DNA from 4 places in the Bacillus basilensis genome. Region 2 is predicted to be linked to each of the others. Evidence: predicted binding sites of a transcription regulator. Region 2 holds the regulator's gene; each other region holds the start of a gene.

Region 1 (5,347 bases), on a different contig from region 2:
AGTCATCATATAAGAACCAGCACCAATTTTTTCTTGAATAAAAGCAATTCGGTTAATATTTCTGCCTAAATAAACAGTAGTATCGGAAGAGAACTCTGCTTGTTTACTTAGTAGCCCATATTGCATAAGTTTTTCTTGAGTGGCAACGTTTATATACTGCAGTTTTGCCTGTAAGGAACGAATATCTTTCTGGTGTTTACTGCATGATCGCATCAAGATTTCTACACTTTCAGCTGAACAAAATACTAGGCGATCAACGCTAAAAATCTCATTGGTTTGTTTAGATGTTAATGTGTATTCTTTCTTTTTGAAAGTTGGAATTTGATATATTTCTGCACCGGACTCTTGTAACATTTGCTTGATTGCGCTTTTTTTATTTGTTGCAGATGCAACTAAAACCTTCTTGCCATGCAATGGTTTACGTTCTTTCCAAGCGATTTGATTACGTAAAGAAACAACATCACCAACAATTGTCATAGAAGGGTTAGAAATATTTTCGTTTTTGACGATAAGAACAATGGTTGAAAGTGTACCTGTGACAACGCGCTGTTTACCAGTTGTACCCCATTCGATAACTGCTACTGGTGTATCTTCTTTTTTTCCTGCTTGTAGTAAGTTTTCGCAAATTGTAGGTAAGTTTTTTATACCCATGTAGTAAGCGATTGTGTCGCTATTGTGGGATGAATTATATTTTCCATGATCGGTTAAAGGGCCTTTTGCATGTCCAGTTAGTAATGTGACGCTATTACTGTGGTTGCGGTGGGTGAGGGGGATACCTGCATAGCTACTAGCGGCGATGCTAGATGTAATGCCTGGTACAATTTCATATGGAATATTCGCAGATGCTAGAGTTTCTGCTTCTTCACCAACACGGCCAAAAATAGATGGATCTCCGCCTTTTAAGCGGACTACGATTTTTCCTTCCTTCGCAAATTGAAGGAGGTGTGCGTTAATCATTTCTTGTCGCATAGTATGATTCTTTGGCATTTTTCCGCAATAAATAAGTTCACATGTTTCTTTTGTATAGTTAAGAAAGGTAGGATTTAATAAGCGGTCATATAAAACAATATCTGCACGCTTTAAACAATCTATCGCTTTTTTTGTAATAAGTCCTTCATCACCTGGTCCTGCACCAACTAAATATACATATCCGTTCATATTCGCACCTCATCTATTTTTATGTAAAAGGAAGCCAGGGGAAGGCTTCCTTTTATAAATTACATGTATATATAAATATCACCATCAATAACTTCTACTTCGTATGTTTGAATACAACCGTCATCAGGTTTTTGAACTTCACCTGTTAGTAATGAAATTTTCCAATCATGTAGTGGACAAAATACGAATTCACCAGATACAATTCCTTCGGCTAATGGTCCGTTTTTATGAGGACAACGATTTTCTACAGCTCGAATATCGCCATTTGAAAGGCGGAATAGGGCGATAGACATACCTTTCATTTGTACCTCTTTACCGATTTGAATAGGAAGATCTTCTGCACGCATAACTTTTATTTTTTCTTTCGTTTGTATCATATAGATCACAGCTCCTTATTTCACAGTTTCTACTTCATACATCGCTTTTAATGATTTCGTTTCTAGTGCTTGTCCCCAAGCTTCTTTATATGTGCCACGAGCTGTTTGGAAACGTTCATTTAACTTAGTGACCATATTTACATCTTGCAGTATTTCTTTTATGTGATCGAAGCCTAATCGTTCAGTCCAGTAGGCAGTACGCTCTCCGTAAATACCAGTTTCACGATAATATTGCATGTAAGCTGTAGCGATGCGAAGGACATCATCTTCAGTAGGGACAACCATTACAAAATCAGCCTCGCGTACTTCCGTACCACCATTTCCGCCAATATAAAGTTGGTATCCATTTTCGACACAAACAACGCCAAAATCTTTCGTCAATACTTCCGCACAGTTACGCGGACAGCCCGTTACACCCATCTTCATTTTATGAGGTGTATCTACCATTTCTAATGATTGTTCAAGGAGCATACCAAGTCCTAATGAATCTTTCGTACCGAAACGGCAGAAACGAGAACCAACACATGATTTTACATTACGAAGTGATTTTGAATACGCATATCCCGAAGTCATATTTAAGTCAGCCCATACGTTAGGTAAATCTTGTTTTTTTACACCATATAAGCCGATTCGGCTCGCACCTGTAATTTTCACAAGAGGGACGTCATATTTTTTCGCAACTTCAGCAATTTTCATTAAATCATCAGCTGTTGTAACACCTCCGTACATACGTGGAATAACAGAGAATGTACCATCATGCTGGATGTTACCATTCATTCTTTCATTAACGAAACGAGACGATTTATCATCTTCATATTCTTCTGGAATGGCCATACGTAAATAGTAATTTAATGCAGGACGACATTTCGAACAGCCATCTTCATGTACAAAACCAAGAACATTTCGTACTTCTTTTGGTGATTTTAAGCCTTTCTCATGAATCGCCGCTACGACTTCATCACGGGATAAAGGTGTACATCCACACATACCGGCAGATTGCGCTGAGGCATCAAAAGCATCTCCAAGTGTATAAGATAAAACTTGTTCGACAAGCGGACGGCATTTACCACAAGACCCTGCGGCTTTCGTACAGCCTTTAACTTCTTCAAAAGTCGTTAACTCTTGTTCTAAAATGGCATGAATGATTGTACCTTTCGTAACACCATTACATCCACAAATCGTGTCATCCGCACTCATTGTAGCAACGTCAAGTTCACATTCTTCACCAGCTTTGTGAAGAATGGAAGCTGGTGTATATTCTTGTATATCTTCTTCTTTCTTTAACATACTAAAGAGGCGTGTACCATCAGCTGTGTCACCATATAAAACGATACCGACGACTTTATTGTCACGAATTAATACTTTCTTATAGGAACGTTTACATTCATCAAAGATGGATATTGCTTTCGTTTGATCATCTTCATAAATTTGACCAGCAGAGAATAAATCACAACCAGCAACTTTTAATTGCGTACCGACGATACTGCCCGTATATCCATCAGTTTGTAAATTCGTTATATGTTTTGCTAATATTGCACCTTGTTCATAAAGAGGAGCAACAAGTCCATATGCGATACCGTCATGCTCTGCACATTCGCCAACTGCATAAATGGATTCATCATTTGTTAGCATATAGTCGTTAACTACGATACCGCGATTGACAATTAAACCAGCATCTTTTGCTATTTGCGTATTCGGGCGTATTCCGACAGCCATTACGATTAAATCACAATCTACAACTTCACCATCTTCAAATTGAATGCCCTCAACATGTTCTGTGCCAAGAATTTTTACAGTTTTCTTTTCCATTAGAAACTTCATGCCTTGTGCTTCTAAATCTTCGCGCAGAAGAGAAGCGGCTTTCGTATCTAGTTGCTGCTCCATTAAGCTAGGCATTAAATGAACAACATGTACGTCCATTCCTAAGTCAATAAGACCTCTTGCGGCTTCTAAACCAAGTAATCCACCACCAATGACAACGGCCTTTTTCTTTTCTGTAGCAGTATCAATCATAAATTGTGTATCTTCAATTGTTCGAAATCCTGTTACACCAGGAAGGGTGGAGCCTTCAACAGGTAAAATAAAAGCACTAGAACCTGTTGCGATAATGAGTTTGTCATATGTAAGAGTACGATTCTTTTCTGTGATAATGATTTTTTCTTCTCGGTTAATACTTTGAACTCTTTCGTTTGTATACAAAGTTATTTCGTTTTCTTCGTACCAACTGTATTCATTCATAATGATATCTTGCATATTTGTTTTGCCTTGTAAAACATGAGAGAGCATAATGCGATTGTAGTTTGGATGTGGTTCATCTCCAAAAATAGTAATCTCATATGAATCACTATCATGTTTTAATATTTCTTCCATACAACGTATGCCAGCCATACCATTTCCGATCATAACTAAACGTTTTTTCATTTTCGTTTCCCCTTTTTATGTGAAATATTGAACAAAGGATTATATTTTTATTATAGAAAATCAAAAAAGGGAGAGATGTGATATTTATCACATTTTTATAATGATTCACAATTTGTTAAAATTCGGATTTGTGTGAGGGGAATGTGGATATTTTTCGCAAAATGAAAAAGCAGGACATAAGTATGTATACTCATGTCCTGCACTTTATTTATGCTCTCGTAATTGCACGTGGAAATAAAATATTATTCTCTAAATGAATGTGCTCAAATAAATCAGACTCTAACGCTTCAAGACGTTGATAAACAAGTCGATAAGTGCCGCAAGCTCCTTCTGGAGGAGTAAAGTCATTTGTTACTTTACGAAGTTCTTTTATAATATTTCCGGCATGATTGTGCTCATTTTCTAGTTCATCTACTACTTTACGTAACTTTGCATAGTTTTCATCAGTTGGATTTTGTTCTAATTCTAAAATTAATGGGAAATCTTTCGTTTCTTCTTTAATTAAATGTTGTTCTAATTCCATTTTAAGTTCATGAAATAGCTTATGAATTTGAGCTAAATGAGGCTGATTCGCTCCATGAACGCGTAATACTTTCGTTACATATGGGCTTAACTGCGGCAACTCTTCATTTAAATAACGATGATGCTTATTAATTACATAATCAATCAATTCACGATAAGAAGCATTTTTCCAATCAATTTCAGATTCGTTTAATAGTTTCGTATTATGATAAAGCGTATTTAATTCTGTAAGTACTTCTGTTGCTGATAAATTTCTTTCATTAATTGCATCAATAAGTGTTTTATTACCACCACAACAAAAGTCTATTCTATATGATTTGAAAAGATCACTAGCTTTCGGAAATTGTGTAACAATCTCACCGACAATAGAAGTTTCAGTAAATGTATGTTCCATATGAATGCCTCCATAAAGTTTGAATGTAATATCTAAATTAAGAATAGCGATAAATGAAAAACAATGTGGTGATTGAAATCACTTATTATGTGTCAGTTTTAAGTATAATAAAATGAACTTTATAAAAGGAAGAGGGAGGGGAATTCGTCGTGATAGTTTCTGATAATAAAAAAGAAGCTTACTAGAAGCTTCTTTTTTACTACTATTTTTCGCATGCAACTCCATCGCCATCACGATCAAGATGTGAGTCATAACCTGGTTGTCCTTTATATAGGGGAGCTTTCCCAGCAGATCTAACTGCGGCACAATTTTTGTAATATGCACTACTAGTATTTCCTGAAGCAGGTTGTGTTTGAGTTTGCTGTGATTTTTTCTGTTCCTCTTGTTGTTTGCGAGCTTGTTCATCAGCCAGACGTTTTTGCTCTTCTTGTTGTTTGCGAGCTTGTTCATCAGCCAGACGTTTTTGCTCTTCTTG
Region 2 (5,347 bases):
TTGTGGATTGTGGATAATTATTGATGAATCACATATAACAAATATAGCCATTTTACCAGAATACAGAGGTCAGAAGCTAGGAGATGCTTTATTGAAAGAAGCTATTTCCGAAGCGAAAGCTCTAGGAGTAAAAACGATGACACTTGAAGTACGTGTATCAAATGAAGTAGCAAAACAGTTATACAGAAAATACGGATTTCAAAATGGTGGAATTCGTAAACGATACTATGCAGACAATCAGGAAGATGGTCTCGTAATGTGGGTGAATATATAATGGAAAAAAATACGATTATACTTGGTATTGAAACAAGTTGTGATGAAACAGCAGTAGCGGTTGTTAAAAATGGAACGGAAATTATTGCGAATGTCGTTGCATCACAAATTGAAAGTCATAAACGTTTTGGTGGAGTTGTACCAGAGATTGCATCTCGTCATCATGTAGAAGAAATTACAGTTGTGTTAGAAGAAGCATTAAAAGAAGCAAATATTACATTTGATGATATTGATGCAATTGCTGTAACAGAAGGGCCTGGTTTAGTAGGAGCGCTTTTAATAGGGGTAAATGCAGCGAAAGCAGTAGCTTTTGCACATGATATTCCTCTAGTTGGTGTTCATCATATCGCTGGTCACATTTACGCAAACCGTTTAGTAAAAGAAGTTCAGTTCCCACTACTATCACTTGTTGTATCTGGTGGACATACAGAGCTTGTTTATATGAAAGAGCATGGTTCATTTGAAGTAATTGGTGAAACAAGAGATGATGCAGCTGGAGAGGCATATGATAAAGTAGCTCGTACGTTATCCATGCCATATCCAGGGGGGCCTCATATTGATCGCCTTGCACACGAAGGAGAACCAACAATCGATTTGCCTCGTGCATGGCTAGAACCGGATTCGTATGATTTCAGCTTTAGTGGATTGAAATCAGCAGTTATCAACACTGTGCATAACGCAAAACAACGAGGAATCGAAATTGCACCGGAAGATTTAGCAGCAAGTTTCCAAGAGAGTGTAATAGATGTGCTGGTAACGAAAGCATCTCGTGCAGCAGAAGCGTATAATGTAAAACAACTGCTTCTCGCTGGTGGAGTTGCTGCGAATAAAGGACTTCGCACACGTTTGGAGGCAGAATTTGCGCCAAAAGAAAATATTGAGCTAATTATTCCTCCGTTATCTTTATGCACAGATAATGCAGCGATGATTGCAGCGGCAGGTACGATTGCATATGAACAAGGAAAACGTGCTACATTAGCTTTAAATGCAAATCCAGGATTAGATATTGAAGCATAGTTATACACAAAATTAACCACAGCTTGTGGATAAAAGCCATATTATCTGTTGATAATGTGGCTTTTACTGTGTATATAAAATGTTAATAACTTTTTTGGTGATTGTGGATAATGTGGAAAAGTTATTTCTGTGTTTATATATTAAAGGTGGATATGTGCATAACGTTGTGGATAAATCAAACGAAGTCTGACCTTTGAATGTATCCTTTTTCGGGAAATAAAATAATGGTGAATATCTGAAAAGATATTTCGAGATAATCTTCTTTTAATTTGCGAATTGCTACAGATGTCAAACTTTGTCGGTAAATCGATACTTGGTGTCGAATCGTTGATATAGTTCCAGTTACGATGGACATATTCAAAAAACGTTCATGTACGATGACGTTGCTTCGCTCTAGAAAACAAAAAGGATGTCACATAGTCAAAAATCCCGACTTATGAGACATCCTCCTTATTCATACTCTTATAAATGCAATTCTTCCCATTCTGCCATACAAGCATCGAGTTGCTCTTGTAGTGTTTGTTTTTTTGTTGTAATTTCACTAGCCTTTTCATAATCTGCATATATTTCTGGTAAGCAAAGTTGATCTTCTAACGTAGCAATTTCTTCTTCGAATACTACAATGTTTTGTTCTAGCTCCTCAATTTTTCGAGTACGTTGACGCTCTAATTTTTTGCGCTCTTTTTCTTCGAGATAATTTAATTTTTCTTGTGCAACTGTCTTTTGAACCGGTGCTTCATCTTCTTGCTCTAATTCCGCACGTTCGATCATCTCATTTTTCTTTGCAACGTAGTAATCGTAATCCCCTAAATACTCCTGTGCACCTTCTGTTGATAACTCAACAACGGTTGTCGTTACACGATTAATAAAGTAGCGGTCATGTGAGACAAATAAAAGAGTACCTGGATAATCAATTAAAGCATTCTCCAAAATCTCTTTACTATTTAAATCAAGATGGTTCGTAGGTTCATCGAGAATTAATAAATTTGATTTTTGCATCATAAGTTTTGCAAGAGCTAACCGAGCTTTTTGTCCACCACTCAGAGAAGATACTGGTTTTAGTACATCATCCCCTGTGAATAAGAAGTTACCTAGTATCGTGCGAATTTCCTTTTCAGGTTGCAGAGGATATTCATCCCATAATTCATTTAATACGCGCTTAGAAGATGTTAAGTTAGCTTGTTCCTGATCATAATAGCCAACAGATACATTGGATCCGAAAGAAACATCACCATTTAATAGGGGTAACTTATTCACAAGTGATTTTAATAATGTGGATTTTCCAATTCCGTTTGGACCAACTAAAGCAACACTATCCCCGCGAGTTAAGCGCATTGTTACATGTTCAATAATCGGATCCTCATCATATCCGATGGTTGCATCCTTTACTTGTAAAACGTCATTTCCACTTTGTTTTTCAATATCGAAGTGGAAGGAAGCTGACTTAGAATCACCTAATGGTCTTGTTAATAATTCCATTCGGTCTAATTGTTTACGACGGCTTTGCGCACGTTTTGTCGTAGATGCACGAGCTATATTTTTTTGAACGAAGTCTTCCAGCTTAGCGATTTCATCTTGTTGTTTTTCATAACGTTTCATTTCCTGCTCGTATAGTGCTGATTTTAAGTCTAAATATTTACTGTAGTTACCAACAAATCGTCTACTTTCTTTATTCGAAATTTCATATACTTGTGTAACGAGTTTATCTAAGAAATAACGGTCATGGGAAACGATTAGTATTGCGCCAGGATAACCTTGTAAATATTGTTCAAGCCATGTTAATGTTTCGATGTCTAAATGGTTTGTAGGCTCGTCCAAAATAAGTAGGTCTGGTTTCGTTAATAATAATTTACCGAGAGCTAATCGTGTTTTTTGTCCACCGCTTAATGTGGAAATCGTCGTCTGGTGCGTTTCAACTGGGAAGCCAAGACCACTTAAAATCGAACGGATATCTGCTTCATATTGGTAGCCACCTTGGTCTTTATAATCTAATTGCAATTGGTCATAATCAGCTAATAATCTTTCATATGTAGCCTCGTTTGAAAAGTTTTCTTCTTTTCCCATCTCTTGCTCTAGCCTTCGAAGCTTTGTCTCCATTTGTTGCAAGTGTGTAAAGACGGTTAACATTTCATCCCAAATTGTTAAAGACGTTTCTAACCCGGTATTTTGGGCTAAATATCCGATTGAGACATCTTTCGGTTTTATAATTTCGCCACCATCATGAGATAGCTCACCAGCTATTATTTTTAATAATGTAGATTTTCCGGCTCCATTTCGTCCGACTAATGCGATACGATCCTTCGTTTGAACTTCCAATTTTATGTTTGCAAGAATCGTTTCTGCACCGTATAATTTCGAAAGCGCGTTTACTTGTAATAAAATCAATGTTTTCACCTCAAATAATTTCTTAACTTTGCCATGTTTATATTTCTCAATCATACTAAAAATAGTGTATAGTTTAAAATACAGAGAGAATACTTCTTCTTTCTATTATACAAGGAATTTAATAAGTGCTAAACTTCTGTATTTGATTAAAGCATATGAATAAAGATAGGGAGAGAGGAGAGGTTATATGGAGCAGCAGAAAATTCCACAAGCCACTGCTAAGAGATTGCCTCTATACTATCGATTTATCCAAAACTTATCTCTGTCTGGTAAGCAACGTGTTTCATCAGCCGAATTAAGTGAAGCGGTAAAGGTTGATTCCGCAACAATTCGAAGAGATTTCTCATACTTTGGAGCGTTAGGGAAAAAAGGATATGGATATAACGTAAATTATTTATTATCATTTTTCCGTGAAACACTCGACCAAGATGATATAACACGTGTAGCGCTTATTGGAGTAGGTAATTTAGGGACCGCTTTCTTACATTATAATTTCACGAAAAACAATAATACAAAAATTGAAATGGCGTTTGATGTTAGTGAAGAGAAAGTTGGAACAGAAATCGGAGGCATTCCTGTATATCACTTAGATGAATTAGAAGAACGTTTATCAACTGATATACAAGTGGCAATATTAACAGTACCCGCTACAGTAGCGCAATCTGTAGCCGATAGATTGGCAGAAACAAATGTGCATGGTATTTTGAATTTCACACCAGCACGCTTAAATGTGTCAGACAATATAAGAATTCATCATATTGATTTAGCAGTGGAGTTACAAACACTTGTTTACTTTTTGAAAAATTATCCACAATAAAACGCAGAGGAAGCGACCTCTGCGTTTTATTATTGTTTTTTCTTTGTGAATTTAACTAAGATAAGGCGAAGTGCCAAATTAAAATCAATCGTTGCCATAACTGCAAATAGTATTGTCCACATATTCCAGATTGTATCTGTTACGTTCGTAATGGCGAAGCGTGTAAAGATACATCCTAGAAGGAAGTACAATGCAGCCATGAACAATGGTGAGTTTCTCATACTAAAAATCCTCCGATAAAGCCTTGCATTTTTTCAGCTTCTTTAATCATTTCTTGAATTTGTTCGTTACTTACTAAAACTTGAGCAACTGCAACTAATGTATTCATTGCAACATGAGCGGCAATTGGAACGATAATACGTTTCGTTTTTACATATAAGAAGGCGAATACGAGCCCCATAGCGGTGTATACCAATAAGTGAGTAAAATCAAAATGAATCGCCGCAAATACAAGGGAACTAATGATAGCGGCAATAAAGAAGTTAAACTTCTTATAAAGTGTACCAAATAAAATTTTTCTAAATACGATTTCTTCTAAAATAGGTCCGATTATAGAAATAACGATAAGGAACCAAGGTGTCGTTCTTGCGATATCCATAAGTCTCGCTGTATTTTCAGATCCAGGTTTAATACCTAATACATACATTTCGATCATGCCAGCAATACTTTGCGAGAAAAATGCTAAGAAGAACCCGATAAAAATCCAACCAATCGTAGCTGGAACAGTAGAACGCATCTTATCTAAATGTCTGTCGCAAATATCTGTTCTAAGTAACCAAAGTACGATACATAATGCAATAAAGAAGCTAATGATCGCCCAGTGACCAGTTATGAGTTGAAATTTCTCTTCCCTAG
Region 3 (5,347 bases), on a different contig from region 2:
AATACGATCACCAGGTTCCTTAATAAAATCCATTGCCATTATTTCAAGTTCTTGATTATTTCCTTCTGCAAAAAAGAAAATGGGTGATTTAGTGCCAGATGAATGTTCCTCCCAGTAAGGAATATCATTTTCTACAAACCGGCTGTTCAAAACTGGCTGCAATTGTAACGTTATCCTTACTGATTCTTCAAGTATTTCCTTTGATATACCTACAGAAAAATAAAGAACTGCATTAATTTGTTGATCTGCAGAATAAAGACCTAATACATAATTCATTCGATCTTGAGGTGTTACCAAATACTTTCTTTGTTTCATAATTCCGTCCCCCTTTAGGACTTTTTTATATACACCTATTCTCCATATGCTTGTAACTTTTTTATTCATTTTTCTTCAAGAGCTAACAATGCTTACTTTTTTAATTTTTTAACAAACGCATCCTTTCCGTATTAGTTCCACTCTTTTCGCAGGTGATATACCCATTATTTTATTATCATTAACTTTTCCTGCATATCCAATAAAACCAAACGAAAATAAAATAAGTTTGCATATACATAAACATTTTATAATATTGTTTACCAATTATCAACAAGACAAATATATCATTTTTATGTCTGGCAAGAAAAAACAATAATATAATACGTTCAGAGGTTACTTTATAATAAAAGGTTGATGGGTATGCGTCTGTACCCCAACTTTTTGTTACAGTAAAAAAAGCCCTACATGTTGAAAAGTGTAATCAAAATGAGTTGGGCTTTTTTCAATATTTTCAATTCAAATGAAAAAGAGGTGAAATTATATATATTCATGTGGAAATTTCATTTTGGGGATACTTACAAATCTTAAGTTGATGAGCATGTGGTGGGACCCTTTAAAAGCCTTATAAAATCATAAATTTTATAGATATAGCAGCTTCCTTTTATTAATAAGATAAATCATTTGTATGTACGTTTACTCACGCACATACAAATGATTTATACAGCCATAATTAAATAAAAACATTTTTTCGTTACGATAACATCATATCCATATCTTCTGCTGCAGTTGTAATTAGTTTTAAACCGAATGTTTCTTGTAATACATCAAGCACGCCAGGTGAAATAAATTCAGGCGCCTTTGGACCGATACGAATATCTTGAATACCAAGACTAAATAGTCCAAGTAAAATGGCAATCGCTTTTTGTTCAAACCATGATAAGACAATACTAACTGGCAATTCATTCACTTCACATTGGAAAGCATCTGCTAAAGCAGCCGCTATTTTCACTGTAGAAATTGAATTATTGCATTGCCCTAAGTCAATGTAACGCGGAATCTCTGTACCAGGTACAACACCATAACTCACATCATTAAAGCGGAATTTCCCGCAAGAAGTTGTTAAAATAACTGTTTCTGGCGGAAGTGACGTTGCTAATTCACGATAATATTCTCCGCCTTTTCCTGGTGCATCACAACCTGCGATGACAAAGAATCGCTTAATCTTTCCTTCTTTTACTGCATTAATAATTTCCGGAGCTAATGATAATACTGTATTATGATGAAACCCTGTTACTAACTGCTCATCCGACTCCATATGTACTTCTGGGAGTTCTAGCGCTTTTTGAATCAATGGTTCAAAATCATCATTTTCAATTTTTTGTACACCCTCTAAACCTGCAATATCATATGAAAAGAATCGATCAGAGTATGATCCTTTAATTGGCATAACACAATTCGTTGTCGCTAATATAGCACCTGTAAATTTTTCGAAAAGACGTCGTTGATCATACCATGCCTTCCCAATATTCCCTTTTAAATGTTTATATTTTTTCAGCTGCGGATAACCGTGTGCTGGCAGCATTTCAGAATGCGTATAAATATTAATGTCTTTTCCTTCTGTTTGCTTTAATAGTTCTTCTAATGCAAATAAATTATGACCAGTAACTACAATTGCCTTACCTTCTACATGGTTTTGTGTAATTTGAACAGGCTCTGGAACGCCAAAGTGATTCGTATGTGCCTCATCCAACAACTCCATTACTCGTAAAGCTGATTTCCCTACTTTCATAACCATATCAATATGTTCTTGTTCATTAAAGTTTGAATTTGTTAATGTCATATATAGTGCTTCTTGCGTTGTAGCATCTACAAATGCATCCGTATACCCTAGCTGAGCAGCATGCGTACGATAAGCTGCAATTCCTTTTAACCCAAACACAATTGTATCTTGTAAACTTGCAATTGTTTCATTCTTTCCGCAAACACCTATTATTTTACATCCGCCTGTTGGGGTTTGCTCACATTGATAACAAAACATATCATCCCACCCTCTCCCAATCATTGCTTACAAACTAAGCATAATACCCGGTGAAATAAAAGGATGTGATATCAATCACAATAATATATAAAAATTTGTGACAGTTCATATTGTTGACATAATATTTTTATTGACTCTAAAAACATTACTGAAAAATGTACATCTTTGTTGGTACTTTCAAATAGCTAGTTAATAGATTTAGAGAACTATTACCAACTAGCTATTTTTTGATTACCGATTTTATGGGAAAGCTCTTTATTTACAATACATTTACATTATCTTAACATTGTTTACATTATTTATATGATATATTTATATAGAAACTACTTAAGAAATTTCATGTACATTGTTATCTTTATGATTTTTATACCAGGGGTGAATTAGGATGACTGAAACTTTAAAGACACTTATCATGCTTGATGCTACTTACGTTGTTATAGCAATTATGACGGTACTGGTATTTGTATACTTGGAATTAAAATCTCAGTAACGTATGCAGGTGTAATCGACAGCTTTGCATTTAAATATAGCTAGAAGAAAGCGAGGAGAAACTTGTTTCTCCTCGCTTTTATATTCCCACAATTTCTTATTTCAACAAATCCATTGTATGTAAAAATAAATACATGTACGATTCAGTAAAAAAGATCACCCAAATGGATGATCTTTTTATAATTTATCAACATATTGCTTCGCTTCTAACAATGAAAACCCAAATGCTTCTCTTACTCTCTTAACTGCTGTAACTGTTTTTCCTTCTTCCATAAGCTGGCGCAACTCTTTATTAATTTCGGGTTCTCTATCTACAATTCCCATTTCTTTCGTAATTAGCTGTAATCTATCTTCCATCCGCTTTAAACGTGCATCCGTTTTCTTTTCAATTTTATTTAATTTTTCAACGATATAAATAAACCCAAAGATCGCTATCGGTATGATCATCCAAAATTCCATGACTATTCCTCCTCATTAGCTTTCATTTGTTTTATTTCACTAACTTATGTAAATTTTACCACATGACACATTTAATGTATAATAGTAATATACAACACTGTTGATAAAACCTTATATTTTAAGGGGACACTTTATGAAAAGATTTTTTAAGACATTACTACAATTTGTAGTTCTTTCAATTGCACTACATTTATTATTTGATATAGTTGGTTGGCTTATTTTCAATGAGCCAATTAAAAATAAAGAAGTCATTATTTCCTTACTAACAATCTCATGGTTAATGTACATGTACCGAGACAAATTTCTTAAAACATTCACTTCGGATTAACTTAAAAACTTCATCGATAAAAGATGAAGTTTTTTCTTTTTCTCTCATTCTCTCTATTTACTACTGTATAATAGAACTAACATTCTGTCTTTTTTGAAGGAAGGAGTCACTATGAACTTAAAAAGTAACAATATATACGAGAAAATGAGCCAATATTCCGTTGCAGAGTTAAGTCTTGCCGTTATACGTGACGGCAAACTAGACGAAGCGATTGCTTTTGGAACACTTGAAGCTGGAACAAATAGAACTGTCACTATGAATTCTATATTCAATTCTTGTTCAATTAGTAAATTCTCCACTACAATGCTTGTACTGACGTTGTCAGATCAAGAAATCGTGCATTTAGATGAAGACATAAATGATAGACTCACATCTTGGAACACACCTACCAATCTACTTACCTCACAGAAAAAAATCACGTTGCGAAATTTATTAAGTCACCAATCTGGAATTATTGATCCTCCTAATAGTTTTGAGAATTATACACTTGCACAAGGGCGACCAAACATGTCAGAACTCCTTGCCGGTAAAACATCATATTGCCCAGTACCTATAGACCTGAATTATGAACCAGAAAGTGAATTTCACTACTCTGATGCAAACTTTTGTATTATTGAACTACTACTTGAAGATATAACTGGAAAAACATTCAATCTTTTACTTGAAAAATATATCTTTCAGCCATTGCAACTGAAGAATAGTACCGTATTCTCTACTAAAAATATAAATAAATTAGATACATTCTCTTGTGGACATAATAAAGATGGCACCGTTACAAATGAGAAGTATCCATTTTATCTATTCGCAGCTGCTTCAGGCATTTGGACAACACCAACTGACTTATCAACTTTAGTAATTGAAATCATTCATTCCTTACAAGGAAAGGGAAAACTAAAACTTTCTCAAAAAACAGTACAAGACATGATTTCTCCTCAAGGTTGCTCAAAATGGACTGGATTAGGTGTTTTTCTAGATGATTCGGATGAGGACTTACAAATTTATTCACTTGGATGGGGCGTGGGATTTCAATGTATAATTATGCTATCCATACCGAGGTAATGGTGCCGTTATAATGACGAACGCTGACTTAGGTGTTCATCAAATGGAAGGGATTATTGGTGATGTTATAAAAACGTTATCCTTATAATAAAAAAGAAAGAAGCTGTTCTTCCAGCTTCTTTCTCTATATAACATTTTTCGCAACAATTTTTATATGTTCTGGTGCAATAATTTCTTTTATACTTTCTTGGAAATCTTCCCGCAACATTTCTTCAATATGTTCTAGCTGCACTTCAACATGAGTGCATTCTAGAGTATGTATGTTCAATAATGCATAATGATTTTTTTTCTTAATTACTAAATATTGATTTTCCTCTGTTACGAGCATCGAACCTAATCGGATTCCTAGTAGGCGTTGATCATCAAACTTCACAATCATCCCCCTCCCTTTATATGTAATAAAATAACATTTTATGTAATCTGCTCTTTATAAACTATATCACAATTTATTAAAATATAAATATCATATTTCCTTTTACTAAAAATCCCTATTCTTTTATATATTTCGATACAAAAAACTTTCTCAACATAAAATTAGAATTTTCAGTTTTTATTCTTATGAAAATCAATTATAATAAAGTTAATAAATGTTTGACCTCTCCTAATTCATGTACATATGGATGATCAGTAGTCGCTGCTACTGATCTATTTTTTTGATTTCGGAAAGTAAATAAGCTGCATCCTTTCCTACACCACAAATAAGTGCAGAGCCCCTTTGA
Region 4 (5,347 bases), on a different contig from region 2:
ACTGCAGCACAAACAAAACTCTTTCTTCCTCCTACTACATCAAGATGGCTGGCATTTTTCGATATGGAAAAGAAGGAGGACAAAATGAATCCATTTCAAGAAGCACAAACTGTTCCAGAGCTTCGTTATGATGAGATTCAAGTCGGTGACCAAGCATCATTAACAAAACAAATTACGGATGAGGACGTTATCAATTTTGCAAAATTGACTGGAGATGTGAATCCCATTCATATTTTAGATTCTTTTGCAAAAACGACAATGTTTAAAGAACGTATTGCTCATGGCATGCTCGTTTCCAGTTTTATTTCTACCATTCTCGGAACGAAACTCCCTGGCAAAAATACGATTTATTTATCTCAAAACGTTTCATTCTGCGCTCCTGTCAAAATCGGCGATACACTTCGTGTAGTGGCAGAAGTCATCAAAAAACGGGATGATAAAAAAATCATTACATTACAAACAAACATCTATAATCAATCCGATGATATTGTCGTGGAAGGTACAGCGACAATACTGAAAAAAGAGTAGCAAATTTGCTACTCTTTTTTCTATCCAAGAACTTCTAATCACACCGATTACTTCCGGGTATGAGTACGTTATTTCCACATAAAATAACGGTACCAGTTCAGATAAGTATTTAACTGGACTGGACTACTCATAAGGATGTGTATCAACATGGTAAAAACAAACAAATTACTAGTTCCAGGTGCTGAACAAGCGCTTGAACAATTTAAATATGAAATTGCACAAGAATTCGGTGTAAGCTTAGGATCTAATACAGCATCTCGTTCTAACGGATCAGTTGGCGGTGAAGTAACAAAACGCCTTGTTGCTTTAGCTCAACAACAATTACGTGGATAAACCTATAACATATGGCTTAGAGGCAGATATTCTCTGCCTCTTTCTATTTTTAACATACATAATCGTGCTTTTTCACATACTAGTAAGAGCAAACTGAAAGGAACGATATGTAACATGAAACGGATTAATATTCGCATGAGTCCTCCTCGTGTTCTTACTTTGTCTTTTATTATGTTATCAATTATCGGTACATGCTTATTAAAACTACCAATTGCTACAACAACGTCTATTTCATGGCTCGATGCTTTATTTACAACCGTTTCTGCTTGTACGGTTACAGGGCTTGGTGTTGTGGACACTGGAAAAGTATTTACCTTATTTGGCCAATGTGTCATTTTAACGCTTATACAAGTGGGCGGACTGGGCATTATGAGCTTTGCCGTTTTAACCGCGATTATGCTCGGCAGAAAAATTGGTCTTCAAAATCGAATTTTACTGCAACAAGCGTTAAATCAAACGAATATCGGCGGTGTCATTCGTCTTGCCAAAGCATTATTTTTATTCTCTTTTACCGTTGAATGTATCGCTACGTTGATCCTTTCTTTTGAATGGGTACCAAAATACGGTATTGCTAAAGGGGTCTATTATAGCTTTTTTCATTCGATTTCTGCTTTTAACAATGCAGGTTTTTCTGTGTGGAGTGATAATTTAATGTCCCATTCTCATAGCGTTCTTGTCAATCTCGTTATTTCCTCCCTCATTATTTTAGGTGGGATTGGTTTTACAGTAATCGTAGATATAAAGAGAAAGAAAAATTTTAAAAACCTTACATTACACTCAAAACTTATGCTCTCTTCTACTCTAATCATTAATATTATTGCGACTGTTTTTATTTTTATATTCGAGTTCCACAATTCTCTTTCTATGAGAGGCTTTACCCCATTTGAAGAGGGAATGGCTGCTTATTTCCAAGCCATTTCAACGCGAACTGCCGGATTTAATACGGTTGATATTTCTGCATTATCCAAACCTTCCTTACTATTAATGATGCTCCTTATGTTTATTGGTGCTGGTAGTGCTTCAACGGGTGGCGGGATTAAGTTAACAACATTTTTAATCATGTTTTTTGGGGTGTTTAAATTTTTACAAGAACAAGATGATATTGTCGTATTTAAAAAATCAATTAAAGATACTCTCATTGTCAAATCATTGACCATCACTATTATTTCTATTTCATTTATCTTTTTCGCTATTTTAATTTTAAGTATTACTGAGCAAATTCCTCTATTAATAAGTGCTTTCGAAGTATTTTCAGCATTTGGGACTGTTGGCCTCAGTATGAATTTCACACCCCACTTAACTATGATTGGAAAAGCTATTATTATCTTTATGATGTTTTTTGGGAAAATGGGACCTTTAACATTGGCTTTTTCCTTTGCACGTAAAAAGAACCGGAAAATAAAATATCCGAATGAAGATATTTTAACAGGTTGACAACCGTATAAATTATCCATATAATGAGAATATAACAGCATATCTCCAAAGGGGAGTAGCGTCCAAGAATGTTTCTTGGAAACAAAGTCGTCATTACGTAGAACTTAGTTCTTCCGGCTTTGTTGGCATTTTCATTACATATGTCTAGCAAGACCTTTGCCTATTAACGGCAGAGGTCTTTTTTGTATTCATTACCAAATTCTTCCAAAGTTAATAGGCAGGAGTATGGGGAAACTAAATAGTGGGGAAATTCTTCACTTATTTAGTACTTATAGAAATGAGAGGAGAATGTACATGGATGTATCATTATTATTGGAGTATGGTTGGGTATTACTCATCCTAATTGCACTTGAGGGGATTTTAGCGGCTGATAACGCGCTTGTTCTTGCAATTATGGTAAAACATTTACCAGAAGAAAAACGTAAAAAAGCACTATTTTACGGATTAGCGGGGGCATTTGTTTTCCGATTCGGATCGTTATTTATGATCTCGTTCTTAGTCGATGTATGGCAAGTGCAAGCAATCGGTGCAATTTACCTTATGTTTATCGCTGGTAATCATTTATTTAAAACGTATGTTAAAAAGAATACGGATGAAGAAACAGAAGAAAAAGAAGCAAAGAAAAAACAAGAGAACTTTTGGTGGACTGTATTTAAAGTTGAGGTTGCAGATATTGCCTTCGCAGTTGATTCTATTTTAGCTGCCGTTGCATTAGCAATGACTTTACCGAAAACAGGATTAGGTACAATTGGTAGTCTTGATACAGGGCAATTCGTTGTTATCTTTGTAGGTGGACTTATCGGATTAATCATCATGCGATTTGCAGCAACTGCTTTCGTACAAATATTAAAACGTAAACCAGGACTTGAAACTGCAGCATTCTTAATTGTAGGTTGGGTTGGTGTGAAATTAGCAGTTTATACGTTAGCACACCCTGCATTAAATGTAATTCCGCATTCATTCCCAGAATCTACACCATGGAAGCTTACATTCTGGATTGTATTAGTTGGAATCGCAGTTGGCGGTTGGTTCTTCTCGAAAGAAGTAGAAACAAAAGTAGAAAAGAATTTAGACGAAAAAGCGCTGTAATTACAGCGCTTTTTCTTTTTCCCTTGTCCCCTCTCTATGTCCAGAAAAAATTCCATTATACTATTTATTGTAAGCGTTTTCCTTATGTATGTATGTCCTTTTTGTGAAACATTGCACAAACTTATTGAAACTATGACTAAATCCATGTACTTTATTCATATAAGGAGTATTTATAGATGATGTACTAAAGGAGCGTATTACTCATGCTAGAACAAGGATTAGATTATGTTGTCAAACTGGCTAAAAGCAAAAAACAAATACTAGATACAAACCCGATGCAATATTTCATTCGTGCAGCACTTGCGGGTATTTATATCGGTTTTATTATTGTTCTATGTTTTAAATTAGGTAACTTTTTTCACATTGCAGATTCACCAGCAACTTATTTAGCAGCTTCTATGTTTTTCGGAATTGCTCTCGTACTTATTATATATGGTGGTGCTGAATTGTTTACTGGAAATACAATGTATTTCACAGTGGCAACTTTAAGAAAAGAAACAACGACTTCTGATACACTTCGTAACTGGGTTGCTTGTTATGCAGGTAACTTAGCTGGTGCTTTATTCTTTGCCTTACTATTTTACGCAACTGGCATTTTCGAAGCAATCGATCACGGTCATTTAATGAATAAAGTAGTGGAAGGAAAAATGAACACACCTACAATGCAATTATTCTTTAAAGCAATTTTATGTAACTGGCTCGTATGTCTCGCCTGCTTCTTACCTTCCCAAGTTAAAGGTGATACAGCAAAAATAATGGTGATGATGCTACTTGTTTTCACATTCTTCTTATCTGGTTATGAGCATAGCATCGCAAACTTATCACTGTTTGCTCTATCTTTAGTTTCACCGCATCCTGAGACAATTTCTTTTGCAGGTGCTATTCATAACTTAATTCCTGTTACAATCGGTAACATTATTGGCGGATCGGTATTTGTCGGTATGGTCTATCATTACTTAACAAAGAAAGCGCCTGTTTTTGAACAAGAAGAAACTGAATTAGTCGCAGCTCAAACAGAGGAAATCATACCTTTACAAGCACATATGAAACATTAAAAACTCCAAAGTTTTACTTTGGAGTTTTTAGCTCCCCACATATTTAACGACAATATGAGGATCAATTTCTCTTTGCTCTTTCCCCTTCGCAATTCTCTGTTTCATCTGATGTATACCGATGACATCATTTGTATGAAGGTGAATTTCATTAACATATAGACCTTCTGTACAAAAGGCTTCTACAAATTCCGCCCCATTCTTTTGCCTCCATCCCATGTTAAAGTCAAGAGAGAGGATGTTTACCTTATTACTCCGAACAAATTGTAACGCAGATTCTACTGTAGTTGCCAAAACATACCCGTACGGACAACTTCTTTGATCATCCATATATACATTCATTTTTTATCTCCTCTCTATTTTGTATATGTAACCAACATATAACATATTGCCCCAAGGGTAATAAAAGGGCCAAACGGAATTTGGGTCCTCATTTTCATACGTTTTAATACTATAGCAGCTCCAAAGAAACAAAGACTAAAGCAAGATGCTAAAAATAAAATCAGAAAGATCCCTTTCAGTCCAACTATAAATCCAAGTAACGAAAGTAATTTTATATCTCCTCCACCAAGCCCTTCTGGATATATCTTTTGCATGCAATATAACAAAATGAATATAACGCCACTACCAACTATACTATCTATCAAAGTAACTAACGGCACAAAAGCACATTCTAAAATGAGTAAACAAGCAAACCAAGCTAAAATGCGATTAGGGATTAACATATATATGTAATCTGTAACTGAAATAATAAGAAGTAACGAAAAAAGCGATAAAATGATGATAAGCTCTCGTTCCACCCCAATCATATATACAGTAAGAAGAAATATTATTCCGGTTATAAGTTCAAATACTACGTACAAAATTGAAATTTTCCTCTTACAATTCGTACAACGTCCTCCTTGTATACA

Evidence for each region. Region 2 encodes Rex, which represses fermentation and respiration genes when NADH is low (regulators of the CRP and FNR family bind a similar motif). Its sites were predicted from a motif close to TTGTGAAATATTTCACAA; they were not measured.
Region 1: nirB (NADPH-nitrite reductase large subunit) is a predicted target of Rex. The motif match lies at 3,974-3,991, and genes of this name have one in related genera.
Region 3: hcp (hydroxylamine reductase) is a predicted target of Rex. The motif match lies at 2,357-2,374, and genes of this name have one in related genera.
Region 4: ACQVV1_RS12025 (formate/nitrite transporter family protein) is a predicted target of Rex. The motif match lies at 3,486-3,503, and genes of this name have one in related genera.

The regions. Positions count from the first base shown of each region.
Region 1 is NZ_JBNTQO010000010.1:161,340-166,686, forward strand. It holds gene ACQVV1_RS19310 (uroporphyrin-III C-methyltransferase) at 1-1,158, opposite strand, end outside; gene nirD (nitrite reductase small subunit NirD) at 1,218-1,535, opposite strand; gene nirB (NADPH-nitrite reductase large subunit) at 1,551-3,956, opposite strand; gene ric (iron-sulfur cluster repair di-iron protein) at 4,165-4,872, opposite strand; partial or broken gene ACQVV1_RS19330 (excalibur calcium-binding domain-containing protein) at 5,075-5,347, opposite strand, start outside.
Region 2 is NZ_JBNTQO010000035.1:8,745-14,091, reverse strand. It holds gene rimI (ribosomal protein S18-alanine N-acetyltransferase) at 1-274, shown strand, start outside; gene tsaD (tRNA (adenosine(37)-N6)-threonylcarbamoyltransferase complex transferase subunit TsaD) at 274-1,290, shown strand; gene ACQVV1_RS29170 (ABC-F family ATP-binding cassette domain-containing protein) at 1,753-3,675, opposite strand; gene ACQVV1_RS29165 (redox-sensing transcriptional repressor Rex) at 3,863-4,492, shown strand; gene ACQVV1_RS29160 (YdiK family protein) at 4,522-4,713, opposite strand; gene ACQVV1_RS29155 (CPBP family intramembrane glutamic endopeptidase) at 4,710-5,347, opposite strand, start outside.
Region 3 is NZ_JBNTQO010000003.1:242,599-247,945, reverse strand. It holds gene ACQVV1_RS07815 (condensation domain-containing protein) at 1-315, opposite strand, end outside; gene hcp (hydroxylamine reductase) at 1,007-2,293, opposite strand; gene ACQVV1_RS07805 (hypothetical protein) at 2,960-3,241, opposite strand; gene ACQVV1_RS07800 (hypothetical protein) at 3,375-3,569, shown strand; partial or broken gene ACQVV1_RS07795 (serine hydrolase domain-containing protein) at 3,681-4,716, shown strand; gene ACQVV1_RS07790 (hypothetical protein) at 4,753-5,001, opposite strand; gene ACQVV1_RS07785 (flavin-containing monooxygenase) at 5,266-5,347, opposite strand, start outside.
Region 4 is NZ_JBNTQO010000005.1:28,788-34,134, reverse strand. It holds gene ACQVV1_RS12045 (MaoC family dehydratase) at 85-528, shown strand; gene ACQVV1_RS12040 (alpha/beta-type small acid-soluble spore protein) at 676-861, shown strand; gene ACQVV1_RS12035 (TrkH family potassium uptake protein) at 976-2,295, shown strand; yybP-ykoY riboswitch at 2,334-2,499, shown strand; gene ACQVV1_RS12030 (TerC family protein) at 2,590-3,384, shown strand; gene ACQVV1_RS12025 (formate/nitrite transporter family protein) at 3,588-4,439, shown strand; gene ACQVV1_RS12020 (cyclic-phosphate processing receiver domain-containing protein) at 4,467-4,778, opposite strand; gene ACQVV1_RS12015 (prepilin peptidase) at 4,793-5,347, opposite strand, start outside.